DNA from 4 places in the Thalassospira sp. CH_XMU1448-2 genome. Region 2 is predicted to be linked to each of the others. Evidence: riboswitches for the same ligand, from Rfam matches in the RefSeq annotation. Region 2 holds a riboswitch; each other region holds the start of a gene.

What was found. A riboswitch is a leader RNA that binds a small molecule or an ion and turns the genes downstream of it on or off. The one in region 2 is predicted to bind cobalamin.
Positions count from the first base shown of each region.
Region 1: it holds a riboswitch for cobalamin, as region 2 does, so the genes downstream of both, cobU (bifunctional adenosylcobinamide kinase/adenosylcobinamide-phosphate guanylyltransferase) here and WA318_RS14935 (ABC transporter substrate-binding protein) in region 2, are expected to answer to the same signal.
Region 3: it holds a riboswitch for cobalamin, as region 2 does, so the genes downstream of both, cobT (nicotinate-nucleotide--dimethylbenzimidazole phosphoribosyltransferase) here and WA318_RS14935 (ABC transporter substrate-binding protein) in region 2, are expected to answer to the same signal.
Region 4: it holds a riboswitch for cobalamin, as region 2 does, so the genes downstream of both, WA318_RS10225 (DUF4198 domain-containing protein) here and WA318_RS14935 (ABC transporter substrate-binding protein) in region 2, are expected to answer to the same signal.

Region 1 is NZ_JAYMEA010000001.1:236,276-241,380, reverse strand. Features, by position in the region: gene cobS (adenosylcobinamide-GDP ribazoletransferase) at 1-254, shown strand, start outside; gene WA318_RS01100 (histidine phosphatase family protein) at 315-926, shown strand; gene WA318_RS01095 (hypothetical protein) at 1,041-1,715, opposite strand; cobalamin riboswitch at 1,959-2,148, shown strand; gene cobU (bifunctional adenosylcobinamide kinase/adenosylcobinamide-phosphate guanylyltransferase) at 2,205-2,732, shown strand; gene cobW (cobalamin biosynthesis protein CobW) at 2,767-3,807, shown strand; gene cobN (cobaltochelatase subunit CobN) at 3,901-5,105, shown strand, end outside.
Region 2 is NZ_JAYMEA010000003.1:521,244-526,348, reverse strand. Features, by position in the region: gene WA318_RS14945 (AraC family transcriptional regulator) at 1-726, shown strand, start outside; gene WA318_RS14940 (glucan biosynthesis protein) at 772-2,373, opposite strand; cobalamin riboswitch at 2,545-2,748, shown strand; gene WA318_RS14935 (ABC transporter substrate-binding protein) at 2,976-4,001, shown strand; gene WA318_RS14930 (FecCD family ABC transporter permease) at 4,042-5,105, shown strand, end outside; gene WA318_RS14925 (ABC transporter ATP-binding protein) at 5,103-5,105, shown strand, end outside.
Region 3 is NZ_JAYMEA010000007.1:243,363-248,467, forward strand. Features, by position in the region: gene WA318_RS20245 (c-type cytochrome) at 1-305, opposite strand, end outside; gene WA318_RS20250 (RrF2 family transcriptional regulator) at 661-1,110, shown strand; gene WA318_RS20255 (methyl-accepting chemotaxis protein) at 1,275-2,360, shown strand; gene cobT (nicotinate-nucleotide--dimethylbenzimidazole phosphoribosyltransferase) at 2,431-3,504, opposite strand; cobalamin riboswitch at 3,593-3,726, opposite strand; gene WA318_RS20265 (imelysin family protein) at 4,049-5,104, shown strand.
Region 4 is NZ_JAYMEA010000002.1:622,271-627,375, forward strand. Features, by position in the region: gene yaaA (peroxide stress protein YaaA) at 1-556, shown strand, start outside; gene WA318_RS10215 (glycosyl transferase family protein) at 581-1,645, shown strand; gene WA318_RS10220 (DUF924 family protein) at 1,713-2,255, opposite strand; cobalamin riboswitch at 2,407-2,599, shown strand; gene WA318_RS10225 (DUF4198 domain-containing protein) at 2,767-3,564, shown strand; gene cbiM (cobalt transporter CbiM) at 3,583-4,257, shown strand; gene WA318_RS10235 (cobalt ABC transporter permease) at 4,250-4,867, shown strand; gene cbiQ (cobalt ECF transporter T component CbiQ) at 4,864-5,105, shown strand, end outside.

The DNA of each region.
Region 1 (5,105 bases), on a different contig from region 2:
GCAAGGGGGCCGGACGGCCCGACGGGCTGCCGATCCTGATCGGATTTGCGATTGCGGCTGCGATTGTTCTCGTCCTTTCCGGCATTGTTGCAACGCTTGCGGTTAGTTGCGGCGTTGCCCTTGCCATTTGTCTGGTCCGGCTGGTTGCCAAATGGCAGATTGGCGGGCAAACAGGCGACGTTTTGGGTGCAACGCAAATCTGTGCAGAGCTGTTTGCCGGTATCGGATTTATCGCAGCGATGACCATGGCATGATGGTAAGATGACAGCGTTTGCGATCCTTCATCGCCAAAGCCCGATTGGTCTGAGGAATATATGATCAAAGCTGAAACAACGCGCTGGTGGCTGGTGCGACATGCCCCGGTCGAGAACCCGGAACGTCTGGTTTACGGCCGCAGCGACATGCCCGCTGATTTGTCTGATGAAAAGAAATTACGTGCAGTCGCCCGCCATTTACCGCGCGATGCGGTCTGGGTCACAAGTCATCTTTCCCGGACTCTTGATACCGCGCTCAAGCTTCAGGAAGTTATTGACGAAGACGTTGTGCCAACGCGCGAAAGCGGCTTTTCCGAACAGCATTTCGGCGCGTGGGAACTGCAGCACTGGAATGATCTTCCCAAAGGTGAAACCACGCAGTTCTGGACCGATTTCGCCCGTCAGCAACCACCCAATGGCGAAAGCTTCGCCGATGTGGTCGACCGGGTTGGTCCGATTTTCAATCGTTTGAACCGATACTGGGCCGGGCGCGATATCGTTGCGGTCATTCATGGCGGAACGATCCGGGCGATCATGGCCAATGCCCTTGGCTTGTCGCTTGAGGCGGCCCTGTCATTTCATATTGATACGCTGAGCCTGACCAAGCTTGAATATATTGACGGGGTTGATCAGCCCGGCTGGCGGATCACCGGTGTTAATCAAACTTACTAAAACCGGAAACTGCGGTGTCACCATCTCGGCCCTGCAGAACCAGAAATGGCATCTATCCCGTTTGAGATGATGCCGTTTCTGGTTCTGGCCGGATCGATTTCCGGATGGTCGCGTTCAGGCCGATTGTAGTTCTGCTTTTGGGGAAAGATCGTCAAAAGCCTGTTCGGCCAGATATCGATCGAGTAGATCTGCCGAAATGTCATACTTTTCGCAGATCGCGGTCACGTCCTGAAGATAGGCCTCATAATAGGGCATCGGACGGCTGCGCGACTTGTTGCGCAAATTGGCAACATTCGGAAAATCTTCGGACAATGCCGTATTTTCAATCACCTGAATAACATTGTCGTCGATAATGGCTGCTGGCATGCCGCAATAGGTCTTGCCGCAGGCCGAGAGCATCTTGCTTGCGGTCGGAACCGAAATGCCCGGCTGGGCCAGCAATTCGTTCAGTTCCTCTTCGCCGAAATCGGAAATCGACATCAGGGTAATCAATGTCGGAAGGTCGCGGACAAGCAGCGACAATGCATTCACACGGATGCCTCGGGAATGGGACCAGATAATGGTTCCAATCACGCCCTTGGAGGCATCAAGCGCAAAGATGTTGCGAACATCACGTCGCGAAAGCGTGATCTCTGAATCCGTCGCATATTCGTGCAAGAAGGTCTGAAACGCGCGATTTTCAGAGTTCAAACGTTCAAGCAAGCCAAGCCACATATCCTTTCGGGACGATGTAACCCAGCTTGGCGTGTTCGGTTTTCGGATTTTCGATAGTTGTGCAGAAACTGCCATCTGATTATGAAAAATTCCAGTTAACCCCAAGATTCAGTTGCCACATTTTTTCTGTGGCACACCGGGTTATGATGGTTTTTGTCCCGGCGATCCCACTGGAAGGTGATTTTGTCTCACTCTAATTCCAGCGTGATAATATTATGTTCTCTTAAAGGAGGGCTCCCCTCAAGAAGACAATTCTTACAAATACTGACCTTTCGATTAGGGTGCTTCGCCAATTGGAGAATGCCCTTTGGGTTCGGAACCAAACCTGTTAGGTTCGGCGCACCGTTCGGTGATGGGAAATCGGTGCGATGCCGATGCTGCCCCCGCAACTGTATCGGGTTGGGTGATCCAGATGGACGCAAGGTCGTTCATCAGCCACCGGGAAACCGGGAAGGCGGATTGCTTTCATGCCCGCAGCCAGGAAACCAGCCGAAGGTGTCACCAGTCAAGAACCGGTGGCGACGCAATCGGGCCTCGGTGGGAGGCCATGGCGAGGAACAGACAATGACCCAAAATGACCCGCTTGGCGGGATGCACCTGATCCTTGGCGGTGCACGATCGGGTAAAAGTCGGTTTGCCGAAAACATCATCAATCATGCCGGTGGCGGGATTTATGTCGCGACGGGTCGGGCATGGGATGATGAAATGGCCAACCGCATCGACCTTCACAAACAGTCGCGCGGCGATCTTTGGCAAACGATTGAGGAACCCCTTGATCTTTGTGGCACGCTTGCAACCTGCAACCGAACGGGCGCAAAGCCGGTTCTGGTTGATTGCCTGACCTTGTGGCTGACCAATCTGATGCTTGAAGATCGTGACATTGATGCGGAATTTGATCAGCTTTGCGAACTGATCCCGACATTGAAGATTCCGGTTTTGCTGGTATCAAACGAAGTCGGTTTCGGCATTGTTCCGGAAAATGCAATGGCGCGGACCTTTCGTGACCATGCCGGACGGCTGCATCAACGCATCGCTGAACTGGTTGATCGGGTGACACTGGTGGTCGCAGGCATCCCGATGCAGGTCAAATAACAAGTTAATATATTGATTTTTAAGGATTTATAAGATGGCGCAATTGGGAAAAATCCCGGCAACGGTTATCACCGGTTTTCTGGGTGCGGGCAAGACAACCATGATCCGCAACATGCTGGAAAATGCCAATGGCAAACGTATCGCCCTGATCATCAATGAATTTGGCGATCTTGGTGTTGATCGTGGCATCATCAATGGCTGCGGCATCGAAGGTTGTGCCGAGGATGATGTCGTTGAACTGGCAAACGGGTGCATCTGCTGCACGGTCGCAGATGATTTCCTGCCGACCATTCGCGGGCTGATTGATCGCGAAACACCGCCTGATCACATCGTGATTGAAACATCTGGTCTGGCTTTGCCGAAACCGCTGGTCAAGGCGTTTAACTGGCCGGAAGTCCGGTCGCGTGTGACCGTGGACGGGGTGGTTGCGGTTCTTGATGGCGCGGCCCTGCGCGACGGTCTGTTTGCCCATGACCATCATGCGGTTCAGGCACAGCGCGAGGCTGATGAAAATCTTGACCATGAAAGCCCGCTTGAAGAACTGTTTGAAGAACAGCTTCATTGCGCGGATATGGTGGTTTTGAACAAAACCGATCTTCTGACCGACGAAGAACGCGCCAAGGTCGAAGCCGACATTCGGGCAGAGCTGAAAAGACCGTCGGTCAAGATCATCGCAACCGAACATTCTCGCGTTGAAAACGCCATTCTGCTGGGGCTTGGTGCCGCTGCCGAAGATGACCTTGATAGCCGCCCAAGCCATCACGACGATGGTCATGAGCATGATCACGATGACTTTGAAAGCTTTGTGGTGTCGCTTGATGCGGTCAATGATCCGGCTGCCCTGGAAAAGCGCCTGGTCGATGTTGTCCGCCAGTTTGATGTTCTGCGCATCAAGGGTTTCCTTGATATCCCCGGCAAGCCGATGCGCCATGTGGTTCAGGGTGTTGGCGAACGTTTCCAGCGTTACTTTGATCGCCCGTGGGCAGAAACGGAAAACCGCCGCTCCGAGCTGGTGGTGATCGGTCTGCATGGACTGGATCGCGCCGCCATCGAGACCGCGATCAAGGCGGCCTGAGGCCGTCTTTCCAAAGACAGATCAATCTGACCGATACCGGGTGTTTTGCATCCGGTATCGGTGCCTTTGACGACGTAAAAGACGGAATTTCAAATGCATCTTTTGGCAGCTCAGCCCGGAATGGTTACCGATGGCAGCGAGGCGGTGGACCTTGGTCAGGAACCAGGGGATGTCGTGATCCTGTCTGCTGCCGAGTCCGAGCTTGCCTGTCTTGCCGGGGCGCAGGCGCGCTTGATCGATGCCTTTGGTGATGACGTTCCATCCTTGCGTCTGGCCAGCCTTTTGCAGCTTGGCCACAATATGTCGGTCGATCTGTATGTCGATGATGTATTAAGCGATGCCAAATTCATCATTGTGCGCATTCTGGGCGGGCGCGGTTACTGGGAATATGGCGTCGAGCAACTGGTTGCCATGGCGCGCGCCAGGGACATTCCATTGGTTTTGCTGCCGGGTGATGATCAACCCGATGCCGAACTGCTTTCGCTTTCGACGCTCAGAGGCAGTGAATATCAGCATATCTGGCGCTATCTGATTGAAGGTGGCCCGCAAAATTCCGAGAATTTACTTCGTCTTATATATGAAAAGTTAAATGTAAATGTGAGCTGGAACTGGTCCCCAGCCGCCCCTTTGGTCAAGGCGGGTGGCTATTGGCCGGGAAAATCCCACGCAAATCTTGATGAAATCCGGTCAAACTGGGTTAAAGATCAACCGGTTACACCGATAATCTTCTATCGATCCCTCGTGCAGGCCGGGAATCTCGACGTAATTGACGCATTGGTTGAAGAACTTTGTGTCAACCATCTCAATCCATTGCCAATTTTTGTCGCCAGCCTTAAGGACCCGGTGGCAAGTGCGCTGGTTAGTGACTGGTTATCGGAAACATGCGCGGATTTGATCCTCAATACCACCGGGTTTGCGCTTTCCGTTCCGGGATCGGAACGACTTGACGGGCCGTTTGATACAGTCGATGCCCCGGTCTTTCAGGTGGTGCTGTCGGGTGGCAGCGAAGAAGCCTGGCGCGATGGCGTGAACGGCTTGGCCGCGCGGGATATTGCGATGAATGTCGCACTGCCCGAAGTCGACGGGCGTATTCTGGCACGTGCCATTTCGTTCAAGGGATCGGCGGGCAAGGACGACCTGACGCAGATCGATCTGGTGAAATATATCCCGGTACGTGATCGCGTGGCCTTCACGGCCAAACTTGCCGCCAACTGGATCAGGCTGCGTACCACTGATGCCCCGCACCGCAAGATCGCCATGGTCATGGCGAACTATCCCAACAAGGATGCCCGTCTGGG
Region 2 (5,105 bases):
TATCGCTATGAACCCGGACAACTTCTGGCAGCATCGGTGGATTTACCGCTTGTCGGGCATGTCACGCTGGCCAGTGACCATCAACCCTATCGCAGTCTTTCGCTTGATCTTGATGCCCAGATACTCAGCGAACTTGTCACCAACATGGATCTTAAAATCGGGACAGAGGGTGAAAGTGCGCGTGGACTGTTTGTGGAACAAACGACCGAAAGTCTGATTGATGCCGTCCTTCGGGTGGTCGAGCTGCTCGAACGTCCAGATGATGTTGCGGTGATGTTGCCGCTTCTGATGCGCGAGGTGCATTACCGCCTGTTGCGCACCGGAAAGGGGGCCCTGATCGCCGGGCTTGCGATTGGTGGCAGCAACATGCAGCGGATATCTGCCGTCCTTCGACGGATGAAGGATAATTTCGACAAGCCGCTCAGGATCGAAGAGCTGGCCGATTACGCCAATATGAGCCCGTCATCCTTCCACCATCATTTCAAACAGGTCACCGCGATGAGCCCGCTGCAATATCAAAAGCGGCTCCGCCTGACGACAGCACGTCAGATCATGCTGGCAGAAATGAAGGATGCGGCAAGTGCCGCCTATGAGGTCGGCTATGAAAGCGCATCACAATTCAGTCGCGAATATGCCCGGATGTTCGGGGCTCCTCCGATGCGTGATGTCATGGCGATCCTTGGCCAAAACGGGGATGCCCGAACCGGTGAAACTGTCACCTATTGATCGGGCATCCATCCGGGTTGCGAGAACACGGGATGATTGACCTCATCAGCCCTGATGCTGGTTGCCGACGGCGGGCAGGTGCTGATACATCCAGGTTTCACTGAGCGGTCCATCACCGCGTTTGAGATACATGCGCAGATCAACCGGATCGGTGCCAGCGGCCTTAAGGTCAAAGGCTGCGCGCCAGATGCGGGTATCCATGATCGGTTCGATCTTGGTGCGGGTGATTTCACCGCGTGATGTCGACACCACGATTTCGGGGAACTCGCCATAGGCAAGGGTTCCAAGAATATCGCCCTCGAACTCGACGGAAAACTTGATTTCGTCTCTTGGGCGATTGGTGCCCGGTTCACCACCACGACCCATGCGGGTCGCTGTCGCACGCGCCAGTTCCGCAACCGGGAACGGGTTATGTGCCTGCCAGTGCAGGCGGTATTTGAACGCATAGGAATTACCTGCCCTGGCCGGGCCATTGGGCACCCAGAACGCCGCGATGTTGTCGTGAATCTCGTCATCCGTCGGGATTTCGATCAGCTGCACGGCACCATCATTCCAGTCACCTTTGGGTTCGACCCACAGGCTGGGGCGACGGTGATAGCGTACGCCATCGAGATAGTTCTTCACATCGCGGTCACGCTGCATCAGGCCAAAGCCGCGCGGATTATGATCGGCAAAGGCCGATGCGCGGATCGTTTCGGGATTGTTGAGCTGTCGCCAGATACGTTCACCGCTTCCTGTCCAAAGTTCAAGACCATCGCTGTCATGGACTTCCGGGCGCCAGTCAAAGCGGAATGATTTGTTCTGTTCGGAATACCAGAACATGCTGGTCAGCGGTGCGATGCCAAGGCGTTCGATATCGCGGCGAACAAACAGATGCTTTTCCACATCCATGGTCACGCCCTGACCACGATAGAGCAGGAATTTATACGCACCCGTGATACTTGGCCCATCCAGAAGGGCATAGATCGTCACCGGGTCTTCGGCATTTTTTGCAGGTTCGATAAAGAACTGCCGGAAGTCCGGAAACTCTTCGGGCACCGAAGTTGCCGTATTCACGGCAATCCCGCGCGCAGACAGGCCATATTGTCCTTCATCACCGATTGCCCGGAAATAGGATGCGCCAAGGAATGCTGCCCAGTCCTGGGTCTTCCAGTCATCACGCGACTGGTTTTCATGCAGGCGGAAACCGGCAAAGCCGCTGTTTGGCGGTAACTGGCGGGCAATGCTGTCTTCGGGCATGTCAAAGTAATCGGGCTTATAGATAACTTCGCGTGCTGCACCGTTTTCCAAAAGATACATATGGACCGGTTTGGCGAAATACATGCCCAGATGGAAAAAGGTCACCGGATAGGTGCCCGACCCGTCGGAAAACGGCGAATGATCGCGTTTGTAGTGAAGCTTGCCATGGGTGTCATAGTCAATCCGCCCGACAATTTCCGGGTTCGGAGCCACGGGGGGCTCATATGCGGCCTGCGCCATGGATTTGGTGCGCGCAATCAGATCGGCAAACTCGAACGGTTGGGGATTGCCAAGATCAAGCCCCGGAACTTCTGCCAATGCCGTTTGATAGATCGACAGCCCCGGCAGGATCAGCCCGGCTGCCGCGATGGATTTCAAAAAGCGTCTGCGTTCCACAGAAGTCGTCATTTGCATCATGTTCCAATGGTTTCACGTGTCGGGCAAGGATACCGGACAGTGTGGAGGTAATCGGGATGAAACATGGCAAATTCAAGGTCGTGTCGACTGCTTTTTATGCATGGACCCTTGCATAAATGCCACTGGTGATTGGCCAATTTCCTTGACCGGCATTTTGGTTTAATCTAACCGTCAGATGTCGGTATCCGGATATCGGATAAAGGGAATTCGACGTGACCTGTCAAACAGGTCATTAACCGAAGCTGCCCCCGCAACTGTAGGCGGTGAGTGTTTTTCTGACCAATGCCACTGGGAACCAACCCGGGAAGGCCAGGAAAAGCATGATGACCCGCGAGCCAGGAGACCTGCCGACATGAATGCGACGGACCGGGCGGGGTGCCCCGGAGAATGTCGGCTTATGTCCCGGTCTTCGGGAGCTCGCCAAGGTTTGACCTGAGCTCTGACCCCGACATCTTCCGCCATTTCCCGACACTTTTGCCAGTCCCTTGACAGTAGAAACGTGATCGTTATGTTATAACATAACATTTGTGGTGTGCTGTGTTTGGAGCAGGGAAACCTGATCCTGGCCAGTGCATCGGTGAAAGGAAGTCGAAGTGATCAATCACTATAAACGTGCGCTGGCGGTCGGGGTGTTTGCCGCTGGTTCTATGGCATCTGCCGCAAGTGTATCTGCAACCGAATATCCGCTTCAGATCCGCAATTGCGGGACCGTACTTCAGTTTGATTCTGCACCGGACCGCGTCGTGTCCCTTGGGCAAAGCACAACAGAAATCCTTTATTCACTCGGACTTGCCGACAAGGTCAAAGGGACCGGTGTCTGGTTTGGCCCGGTTATGGATGAATTCAAGGATGTGAACGCAACCGTTCCGCGTCTGGCTGATAATGATCCGGGATTTGAAACCGTGGTTGCGCAAAAGCCGCAACTGGTTGCCACCCAGTATCAATGGCATGTCGGTCCCAAGGGGATTGTCGGAACCACCGAGCAGTTCAACGAACTTTCCATTCCGGTTTATACCGCACCGGCCGATTGCGTCGGCAAGGACAATACGGGTGGCGGCGACGGTGTCCGCCATGACGATTTTACCATGAACCTGATTTATCAGGAGATCACCGATCTTGCGCAGATCTTTGATGTCGAGGATCGCGGCGAAGCCCTGATTGCCAAACTACAGGCCCGCGAAGCCCGGTCGCTGGAACAGGTGAAGGCAAGCGGACATGATAATGTATCTGCCGTTTTCTGGTTTTCGAGTGCCGAGATCAAAAGCGATCCCTATGTGGCTGGTAAAAATGGCGCAGCGGGTTATATCGCAGGCAAACTTGGGGTCACCAACATCATCGATAGTCCGGAAGAATGGCCGACCGTTGGATGGGAAACCATTGCACGTGCCAATCCCGATATCATCGTGATCGGCAAGATGGGGCGTCGCCGTTTCCCGGCAGATGACTGGCAGGTCAAAATGGACTTCCTGAAAACCGACCCTGTCACAAGCCAGATGAAGGCGGTGAAAAACGGCAATATCGTTGTGATGGATGCCCAGTCGATGGATCCGACAATCCGCCTGATCGAGGGGATTGAAACACTGGCCGAGGCCGTCGAACGACTAAGTGCTTCGAACTGATCGCATAAGGCAAAGGCGTTCGATATGCCCGGAGAATTCAATGTTTGAAAAAACGCCAGTTCATCCGCCTGCACAAAGACGGGCGGGACGGGCATATCTTGTGCGAACCGGTGCGGTTTTTTTCGCACTGGTCTTGCTGATCGGTGTGATTGCGATTGCCGCAGCCAAGGGGGAAACGGAAATCCCCCTTGGCACGGTTCTTCACACCATTGCCAATCACATCTGGAATGCCGGTTTCGACGTTGATCCGATTGATGGGGGGATCATCTGGAATTACCGCATATCAAGGGCGCTTGTGGCCGCCGCTTGTGGTGCATCGCTGGCGTTGTCAGGTGCGGTTTTGCAGGCGCTGTTGCGCAACAGTCTGGCCGATCCCTATTTGCTGGGTATTTCGGCAGGTGCATCGACCGGTGCGGTCAGTGTTGCGATCCTTGGTTTTGGTGCGGGGATGGTATCCCTGTCCCTTGGGGCCTTTGTCGGTGCACTGGTGGCATTCGGATTTGTTGCGCTTTTGGCTATTCCGGCGGGACGGAGTGCCGGGGCAATTATTCTGGCCGGTGTTGCCGGATCACAACTTTTTAACGCGCTGACATCATTCATCGTCACCAAGGCCGCGACCGCAGACGAGGCACGCGGCATAATGTTCTGGTTGCTTGGCAACCTCAGCGGGGTGCGCTGGCCCGATGTTTATCTTGCGCTTCCGGTCGCGGTGATCGGATTGCTGGTGTGTCTTTGGTATGCGCGTGCGCTTGATGCTTTTACCTTTGGTGTCGAGTCAGCCGCATCGCTTGGTGTGCCGGTTCGCCGGGTTTACGTGGTCCTGATTGCCGTTGCGGCATCCATGACCGCCGTGATGGTCAGTATCGTCGGTTCCATCGGGTTTGTTGGCTTGGTCATCCCGCATGCTGCGCGCTTTTTTGTCGGAACGCGCCACGGGCTGTTGTTGCCGGTATCCGCCCTGATCGGGGCGATGTTCCTGGTGGCGGCTGATATCGTGTCGCGCATCATTCTTGATGGTCAGGTATTGCCAATCGGGGTGATAACAGCCCTGATCGGGGCACCGGCCTTTGCGCTTATCCTTTGTCATGGAAGGGTTCTGCGATG
Region 3 (5,105 bases), on a different contig from region 2:
CATGATTTGAGCATGTCACGCGCTCCTTCCGGATCATCCTTGCCGCCATACCGCACCCAGACATTGCCAAGTTCGGGTGCATAATAGGCACCTTCCCCCAGAAGGGTGTGGCAGTTGATGCAGGAATTGCGTTCCCAGATATGCTTGCCCGCTACAACAGATTCTGTCAGCTGATCCGAATTACTGGACTCGTTGACGATATAGTTGTGGCTATGCAAGGTCAGTCCAAGAAAGATGACCAGGAAGAAGATCGTTCCGCCGTAAAAGATGTTTCGGGCGGCAGATTTTGTCAGACGTTCCGACATTTGAACGAATCCTCACTCCGATTGACAGTTCCAAGCCGCTCTGTCCCCAAAACGGCATTCTCGCATCATTTGCCAAGCCTGCATTTCGCTCCTTGATTGCCGTCAAACGAAAAATTCCCGCCATTTGGCGGGGGCATGTGCCGGAACAGCTAATGGAGCAGAATTGCCGGTTTCAGGTGAATGTGACCAAACAGGGTGTCGAACGGTTTGATCGCCAGTCCTTTGTGATCGTACCTTGCACGACGGGGACACCATTTTATCGCGTTGAATTTCGCAGCATTGGGCTGGCTGGCCGAGAAAAGAAGTGTAGAATATACATGTTTAAATCTGCGTCTGAACACGGATCGAGCTCGCCATGCGCCTGACCCACTTCACCGACTACACCCTGCGGGTACTGATCTATCTTGGCTTGCATCAGGATCGTCTGGTCACGATTGATGAAATCGCCAATGCCTATGAGATTTCGCGCAATCACCTGATGAAGATCGTTCACCATCAGGCCCGCACAGGGGTGATTGAAACCGTTCGGGGCAAGGGCGGCGGCATGAGACTCGGTCGCGTCCCTTCGGAAATTGGCATTGGCAAGATTGTTCGGGATACAGAACAGGACATGGCGCTTGTCGCCTGCTTTGACCCCGCACATCACGGTGAATGCCGGATCGAAAGTGCCTGTTTCCTGCGACATGCCTTGATGGAAGCAAGCAATGCCTTCTATCGAACTCTCGACAGTTACAGTCTGGCGGACCTTTTAAAGCCACAAGCCCAATTATCCTCGTTGTTTTCTCAATCCTCGCCGTCAGTGTGAGACACTGACCACCTCAAGCGGAACACGGCTTCCCGTCGTATAAGTGCGTTCCTGCAAATTTAAACAGGCTGCCATGCCTTAACATGTATTCACATTACATCTTTAAACATGTATTTTATTTACATGTTTAAAGATGTCGGAACATGTACCGAAGGAAACCAGCTATGTTCGAATCACTTTCCGCCCAGAACAATATGGCCTCCCTTTCCCGCGAAAACGAAATGGAAGCTCTCCGTGCGCGTGTCGCCGAGCTTGAACAAGAACAGAAGATCACCCGATCCATTTTCGGAAATCTGGCTGCCTTTGGAGACTCCCTGATTACCGTGCGCGAGTCTTTTTCCGACCTGTCCGCCTTGCTGGTTGAAACCAGTCGCGCCAATCAAGATGCCCGACATCAATCCGGTGAAAGCCAGACCGGCCTGAAAAACATGTCATCGCACATCACAGAAATCAGCAAGCACATCCGTGCGGCCTCTGCACAAATCAGCACGCTAAATGACAATGCCGGACAAATCGGCTCTATTCTTTCGATGGTTGATGATGTGTCGCGTCAAACCAAACTCCTGGCATTCAATGCAAGCATCGAAGCCGCACGTGCCGGAGAAGCCGGAAAGGGCTTTGCGATTGTCGCGACCGAAGTCCGTGGATTGGCCAATCGCGCAACCGAAGCAACTTTGGAAATCGGCAAGCTGGTTCGTAAGATCCAGTCACAAGCCGATAGTGCCGATCGTGACATGAAAACCAATGCGGGCTCTGCTTCTGATCTGGAATCAGATGCCAATACACTTCTGACAAGAACCCAGCATATCCTTGATATTTCGACCGAAGGACAGTCCGCAATGTCGATGGCTGCCATTCTTAGTGAAATAGAACTAGCCAACCTTGAAGAACTTGAACTCAAGCTTGCAGTCTATCGGGTTTTCATGGGGTTATCGGATGCAACCGAAGCAGACTTTCCGCCGGAAACCGACTGCCGATTGGGGCAGTGGTATTACGATGGCAGTGGCCACGGTCTTTTTGCCGATATGGTTGATTTCAAGGCGCTTGAAATCCCGCATCGCCAAGTCCACGACAATGCCCGCAAAGCCGTGAACTTTTATCGTCAGGGGCAACTTGATCTTGCCCTTCAGTCCTTGCAAGCCATGGAGCATAACAACCTTGATGTCATGCAACGCTTGCGCAACATGATCCGAAAGGACCGGGCGGCCCAAACAGCCCGGTCAAGCACATCTTTAACGGACGCGGCGTAACGCCTTTACATATTTTCAGGCCAACATCCTCCGGCGATATTTCGGACCAGAGGATGTCGGCCTGATACCTTTAAGCCTGCTTCTCACATGGCGTATCGCGAGTGATCCCGATGTCTCCGAAGCTTGCCATATTATTGTGACACTGTGCCGCAGCCCGGACAATCAACCCGGCAAGCACGGCTCCGGTGCCCTCGCCCAGACGAAGGTCAAGATCAAGCAACGGACGCTTTCTGATCCGGTCCAGCAATAACCTGTGCCCCGGCTCCGCTGATCCATGCCCGACCATGCAATGCATCAGGCTTTTGGAAGATGTTTCATGCAGTGTGGCCGCTGCCGCACTGCATATAAACCCGTCAAGCATAACCGGAATGTTTAACAGCCGGGCGGCGATAATCGCCCCGGCCATCGCAACGATTTCCCGGCCTCCGACACAGCGCAAAACGTCCAGACCATCTTTCACCGACATATCGTGGCAGGCTTTTGCCTGCTTCACGATATTGATCTTCCGCTTGTACTGATCGCGGTTGATACCTGTTCCCGATCCTACCCAGTCGCCCGGCGTACCATCCCACATGATATGGCAAATTGCCGCAGCAGATGTTGTATTCCCGATCCCCATTTCCCCCGGACACAGGAACGAGGCATCCGGGTTCACTGCCTCCATGCCGATACGAAAAGCATCAACGCATTCATCTTCGCTCATCGCTGCTTCAACGGTGAAATCACGGGTCGGACAGTCCAGATCAAGGGCTCGCACTGTCACCTCGGCCCCAAGTTCCGTACTGAACTGATTGATCGCGGCCCCGCCCTTTGCAAAGTTATCAACCATCAATGCCGTGACGGACGGTGGAAAAGCAGAAACATCATGCTGCACAATTCCATGGTTTCCTGCAAAGACACAAACTTGCGGGTAATCCATTTGCGGAACGTCACTTTGTTGCCATCGGCACAACCAGAAAACAATTTCCTCAAGTCTGCCCAGACTGCCGCGCGGCTTTGTCAGTTCAAGGTCCCTTTGCCGTGCCTTGATCACCGGCCCTTCATCGGCCATCGGCAATGACCCGAGCAACGCCCGGATATCATCAAGCGACTGGATGCCCTCTGAAATATTTGTCTTTTCGTGCTTTGCACGGGTTTCCAACATTCAACCTTCTCCTGGAAAGGCAAGATTGCGGCAGTTCTGCCATGACCTTTTCCATCGGCACACAATCTTGTTGAAACGTGTTTTACTCGTCTTCTGGCTCCCGGTCGGAACGCTCCAAACTGCCTTCCCGAATGGATTTCTCATTCAGTGACTGCCGCTCTGGCATTGTTTGCAGCATACCGGTTACAGCGGCGGGACCGCTGCGGATTTTCACCGCATTCCGTTAGCAAAACTCACTATTCCCCAAAGGCAAAAGGCCACGGCCACGGACCTTGATCCAACCCCCGTGACCTTTCGCTCAATGCGGGTAACCGATGGATTAAGACACCTGCACCAGCCCGTGAACTTGATCATCGTCAAATCGCCTGGCGCGATAAAAGCCCGGCCGGTTTGACTTGACCAGCATCAAGTTCGCCTCTTTTCGCAAATGATAATTGTTATCACAAATATTCCCGCACCGATTATTCGGCGAAACAGGCGGGCCGTATTCGCAACCCCGTCTGTTTCACCGCAACCGCCATTTTTTGATCTGAAAGGTAGGAATATGTTCAAGAAACCCGTTCTTCTGACCGCCGCACTGGCATCGTGTCTTGCAATCTCGGGCAATGCCTTTGCAACTGATGATGCGGAAATCAGGGGCCTTGAAAATGTCAAACAGTTCACTCTTGATCATAATGAACGACTGATCTCGCAGGCAACCTTGCTTGAAAATGCAGTGTCTGCCTATGCCGACATCATCGCATCACATGATGGAAACTATCCTGCTGCCTGGCAGGCCAAAGGCCCTGTTCTGGCCGGGCAGATACAAAATATCAGGACACTCTGGCTGGAAGCATCCAACCAGTATGAAACCATTGAAGGTATCGTTGCCGGGATTCCTGAAACCGCAAAATATGACCTGATTCTTGATGCTGGCAATCCCGGAACCGAAAGCGAGGATATCGCCCAATACGATCTGACGCTCCCTGACGGAACCGTGCTTTCCCGGCCGGGAAACCTTTTCCACGGCATCACGGAACCCCTGTTCTGGGGCATGGAGGAAAGCCATATCAAGCTGGTCGCAGACCTCAATGACGATGGCAAACAAGCACCGGGAGAAATGCTTTTTGATGCCAATCTCGGACTTGGTGCGGCACAGGCCCTGACGCACTGGGCCAAAAAATTGCATAGCGACATGTCGGTCTGGAAGCCGAACCGTGACGATGCCTTTACCTCGGTTGTGACAATGACACCAACAGTTGGCGACTATTTCGGTGAGTGGAAGGAATCCCAGTTCATCACCGGAGAAGTCGGTGCCTTTGTCGCGCAAAGCCGCCTTGCCGATGTTCAGGGGATCATGGGCGGGTGCAAAAAAATGTATTTCAGCGCCATCTCGCCAGTTGTTTCCGCTGATAATCCCGATCTTGATACCCGGATCAAATCAGGCTTCGAAGAACTTCTTTCGCTGGTTGAGGATACCTATGCCCGCGAAAAATCCGGTGAAAAATTCGGCATTGAAGAAGCCGATGCACTGGGCAACGAGGCCCAGGATATTGCCGACCGGATTGTCGCAATGATCCTGCAGGCCGCAGCCCAGAACAAAGTCAATATCCGCGGCTAAT
Region 4 (5,105 bases), on a different contig from region 2:
CAATGCCAAACCGGCAATCTATGCTTTTCGTGGCGATACCTATGTCGGACTTGATGCCGACACCATGAAAGCAGACGACATAGACTGGGCGGAAAGTCATTTTCGCATGTTGTCGGGATTATACGGGTTGCTCAAACCACGCGATCTGATGCAGCCATATCGTCTTGAGATGGGCACACGACTGTCAAACCCGCGTGGCAAAGACCTTTATGCTTTTTGGGGTGACAAGATCGCCACTGAAATCAACAAGCTTACACAGGGCCATAAGGATCGCAGCCTGATCAATCTGGCCTCGAGCGAATACTTCAAGTCAGTAAAGACCAAACTGCTTGAAGGCCCGGTAATTACGCCGGTATTCAAAGAAGTCAAAGGCGGGGCAGCCAAGGTTGTTGGCTTCTCAGCAAAGCGCGCCCGTGGCATGATGGCACGATACATGATCGACAATCGACTGGAAAATCCGCAGGATTTGAAGAAGTTCAAGCTTGATGGCTATTGCTATCAGGATGACCTGTCGAGTGAGACGGAGTGGGTCTTTACCCGCGTTCATGACCAATAACACAAACTATTTCGGTGATAACTAATGACCGACGAGCATCTTGAACAGCTCGAGGATGACAATCATCTGCCCGAGGCACATCCGTTTTCCGGGTATTTGAGAACATTCTTTCGGGGGCCGGGCCGTTCACGCAGTCTGACCCGTGAGGAAGCTTTTGACGCTTTCTCCATGATCCTGCGCGACGAGGTTGAACCCATTCAACTGGGGGCTTTCTTATTGATGCTGCGCTATCGGGCAGAAACGCCCGATGAACTTGCGGGCATGATCGAAGCTGTTCGCAAGGCCGCCCGACTTGACCCGGATGATGGTCAGGACGCTGGTGCAGAAGGGCGACCGATGCTCGATTGGCCGTCTTATGCGGCGGGGCGTACACGCGGCTTGCCCTGGTTTGTACTTTCGGCACATTTGTTGTCGCAGAATGGTGTGCCGGTCCTGATGCATGGATATAATTCCCATCTGGTCAATGGTGTTGGCACCGAAGCTGCGATCAAGGCCTTGAAACTGCCAATCGCGATGTCCGCAGAAGAAGCAAGATCAGATATTGCTGCCCAAGGGTTCGCATATCTGCCATTGCGGCACATGCACCCGAAATTGCAGGAACTGATCGGCTTGCGGTCGTTGCTGGGTTTGCGAAGCCCGGTCAATACATTACTGCGGTTGCTTAATCCGTTACAGGCGCGTGCGGCTTTCCTAGGTGTATTTCATCCGGCCTTTCTTGATGTGCATCGTGAAACCGGGAAGTTGCTTGAACTTCCACGGATCGGCGTGATCAAGGGCGGTGGCGGTGAGGCAGAACGTACGCCTTTCAAGCATGTCGACCTGCGCATGCTAGATAACGGTGAGCTTTGCGACGTCAGATGGCCTGCGATGCTGTCCAAAACGGAAAAAGAGCTCGACGAGCAAAGTCCGGTAACCCTGAAACATTTCCTTTCAGTCTGGCGCGGAGATGTCGAAGATTCTGGTGCCGAAGCACGGATCAAAGGGAGTGCTGCAATGGCGGCATTCCTGGCAGGCAAGGCAGATTATATCGACGAAGCCGAAAGGTTGGTTCAGGAATGGTGGGACAAACGCGATCGCAATGTCGGCTAATAGCTGACTGCTAGCTCATCACATCTGATCAAAAGAAAAGGGACGGGTTGCCGTCCCTTTTTGCATTTTAGAACGAAGAATTCGGTTCTTTGAGGAATGCCAGCTCTTCGGGGGTGGATACACGCCCGAGAATCTCGTTGCGATGCGGGTAACGGCCAAAACGGTCAATGATCCTTTTGTGTTTGATCTCGAACTCGTAGTTATGCTCAAGACCCGGTTGGGCAAACAGTTCCAGTGCGATTTCGTGGATCAGTTCAGATTCCGAATGCATATAGGGCATGTAAAGAAATGCACGCTCTTGCGCGTTGGACAGTTTCTTGTCCGTTCCATTTGCCACGGCTTCCTGTGCCAGTATCAGGGCCACGGTATCCGATGCAAAAGATTGCGGCTGGTCGCGGAACATGTTTCGCGAAAACTGGTCAAGAACAATGATCTCAGCCAGACGGCCATTTGCAGTCGCGCGCCAGGAATAGAGTTCACCTGCATGCGCCGCAGTGTGGAAGTCCGAAAACCGTTCGGAAATGTGGGCGTCAAGTGAGGTATCCTTGATAAACCACTGTTTTTGATCAAGTTCCTTGAACCAGAAGTCCAGAACAGTTTCAGGTTTCATGTCGTTTAGCCCTTAAACAGAATGCATTTCGTATGGTTATACGGTGTGTTAAGCAATTTTTGCCAGCGGCAAACAACCGGTCAAGTTATGCTATCCGAAAGATAGTGGGCCAATGGTTTGGCAAAGAGTTGACAGTTATGATCCCGACATGGATTATGCCTGTGTCTTGGGTGCTGATCCTTCGGGATTGGCTTAAAAGGGAACGTGGTGCGTTACGACAATGCCACGGCTGCCCCCGCAACTGTAAGCGGTCCGAGCATTACACATGCCACTGGTGAGAACCGGGAAGGCGTAATGCTTTTAAAACCGTGAGCCAGGAGACCTGCCTTTGACTGCCAGACACGGCTTGTCTGGTGCTGAACTGTTGGACGCCGGGGTGAGCGTCAGGTTGCAGGGAAAATGCGGTCTTGTTTAACCGGTATCTTGCTTCCAGCCATCCTATCGTTCTTTATCCTAACACTGCGTGTCGGGCAGTTGCCCGGTATGCATCGTTCGTGGAAGAGACGATTATATGTTTAAGACCGTTGGCAGGTGCGCTGTTGCAAGCGCCTGTTTTATATTGATGCCATTGGCCGCACAGGCCCATTTCCAGTTGGTATATACTCCGGAAGTCAATCAGGTCGTTGCTGGTGATGTTCCGGTAAAGCTGATCTTCTGGCATCCGTTTGAAAACGGACATGTCATGGATATGGCCAATCCGATTGAGTTCTTCGTCATTCATCGTGGTGAAAAGATCGATTTGGAATCAACGCTTTCTCCGACGACGTTTACCGGGTCTGAGAACTCGGCGGCGGCATTTGATGGCACGCTGACACTCAAACGCAGTGGCGATTACGTCATGGTGGTTGTGCCTGCGCCATATTACGAACAAAGCGAAGATATCTATATCCAGCAGATTACAAAATCCTATGTGAACCGGAATGAAATTCCGACGGACTGGATGGAAGCACAAGGGCTGAAAACGGAAATTTTGCCGCTAAACAGACCGACCAACATCGTCGCCGGGTCGACTTTTAGTGGTCGTGTTCTGAGTGACGGGCAGCCGGTTTCCGGTGTCGAGGTGGAAGTTGAATACATGGCTGCCGAACCGGATATGGCAAATGGCCGACCGAAGGAGCCAACTGCAAAACCAATGCCCGGTGGGGCTATTGTGGCGCTTACTGATGAAAACGGCTATTTCACCTTCGGTATTCCCAAAGCCGGGTTTTGGGGGTTTGCGGCACTTGGCAGTGGCCCTGATAAAGAATTCGACGGTAAAGAGCTTTCTCAGGATGCAGTCCTGTGGGTTCGTGCCTATGATGTGAAATAGGCGTGGGGACAAAAACAGATGCATATTGTGGACGGGGCACTGGCTCCTGAAGTTCTGATTGGGGGCGGGGTTCTTGCGGTTGCCGGGCTTGGTCTTGGGTTGCGCAAGCTGCCGATCGATAAAATTCCGGCAACCGGTGTGCTGTCGGCAACGTTTTTTGTGGCCTCGCTTATTCACGTCCCGGTGGGCCCCTCAAGTGTTCATCTGATCATGAGCGGCCTTGCCGGTCTTGTTCTTGGTTGGACGGCATTTCCCGCACTTTTTGTCGGGCTGTTGTTACAGGCGATTTTCTTCGGATTTGGCGGTCTTACGGTTCTTGGGGTCAATACGGTCAATATTGCCTTCCCGGCTGTGATTGCCGGATTCATGTTCCGTGGTGTCGTTGCGCGCAGCAACCCGACGGCTGCTGCTGTTTGGGGCGGCATTGCCGGGGCACTTTCTATCTCGTTGACAACGTTGTTTGTGGCGATTTCCCTGACGCTGAGCGGGGATTCGTTCATTCCGGCCGCAAAACTCGTGTTCTTTGCCCATATTCCGATCATGGCTGTTGAAGGCTTTGTTTCTGCCGCTGCCGTGTATCTGATCATGAAAGTCAAACCGGCCTTGCTGATGGCGGGTGATCAGGCCAATGAATATGCGGTGCAAAGCTCGATCATCCTTGCTGAACAGGCAAATGAGGCCAACAATGGCTAAGCTGGCCACAGGGATCATTATAGCCGGGGTTGTGTTCGGCGCGCATGGGGCTCAGGCGCATAAGGTGATCGCGTCTGTCTTTCCAAGTGGTTCGAATGTCGAAGGGGAAATCGGGTTTTCCAACGGAGATATGGCTGCCGATACGGTGGTTGAGGTGTTTGACAATCAGGGGAACAAGATTGATCAGATCATGACCGATGGGGACGGATTTTTTATCTATACGCCAAGTGAGAAGGTCGATCTGGTCTTTCGGGCGGATCTGGGCGCCGGGCACATCGCCGAGGCAGGCTTTGCCATTTCTGATTTGTCCGACCAGGCAGGGCTGACGGGCGAAGCGCAATCGCGAGCAAATGAAAAAACCAGCATAAAACAAGCTGGCCCGGATGGTTCAAGCCGTTCCGGGAATGTCGCGATAAGCCGAGAACAGGAAGAAGCCATAGCCGCCATTGTTCGTGATGAACTTCGGCCCCTTCGGCGCGAAATTACCGCCTATAAGGAGAAGAATGATCTCCAGTCGGTTCTTGGGGGTATTGGCTATATATTCGGGTTCTTCGGGATCGCATATTACATTGCTGCCAGACGGTTGAAAGCCGAAGCGTCAAAGCCATGAGTCATTTATTCGGGCATGACCAGCCGTTAAGCGCGCAAGGAGGCGGGGTTAAACCACCATCCTTTGTTGGATCGTTTGATCCACGCGTGCGTGTTGTGGCGGCTTGTCTGTTTGCTGTGATGGTGGTGTCCTTGCAACAGATCGAATTCGCCATTGGTGCCTTTGTCATCGCCATTGCCACAATGTTGCTGACCGATCTGCCACTTCGACTCACCTTGAAGCGTATGGCGGCAATGGA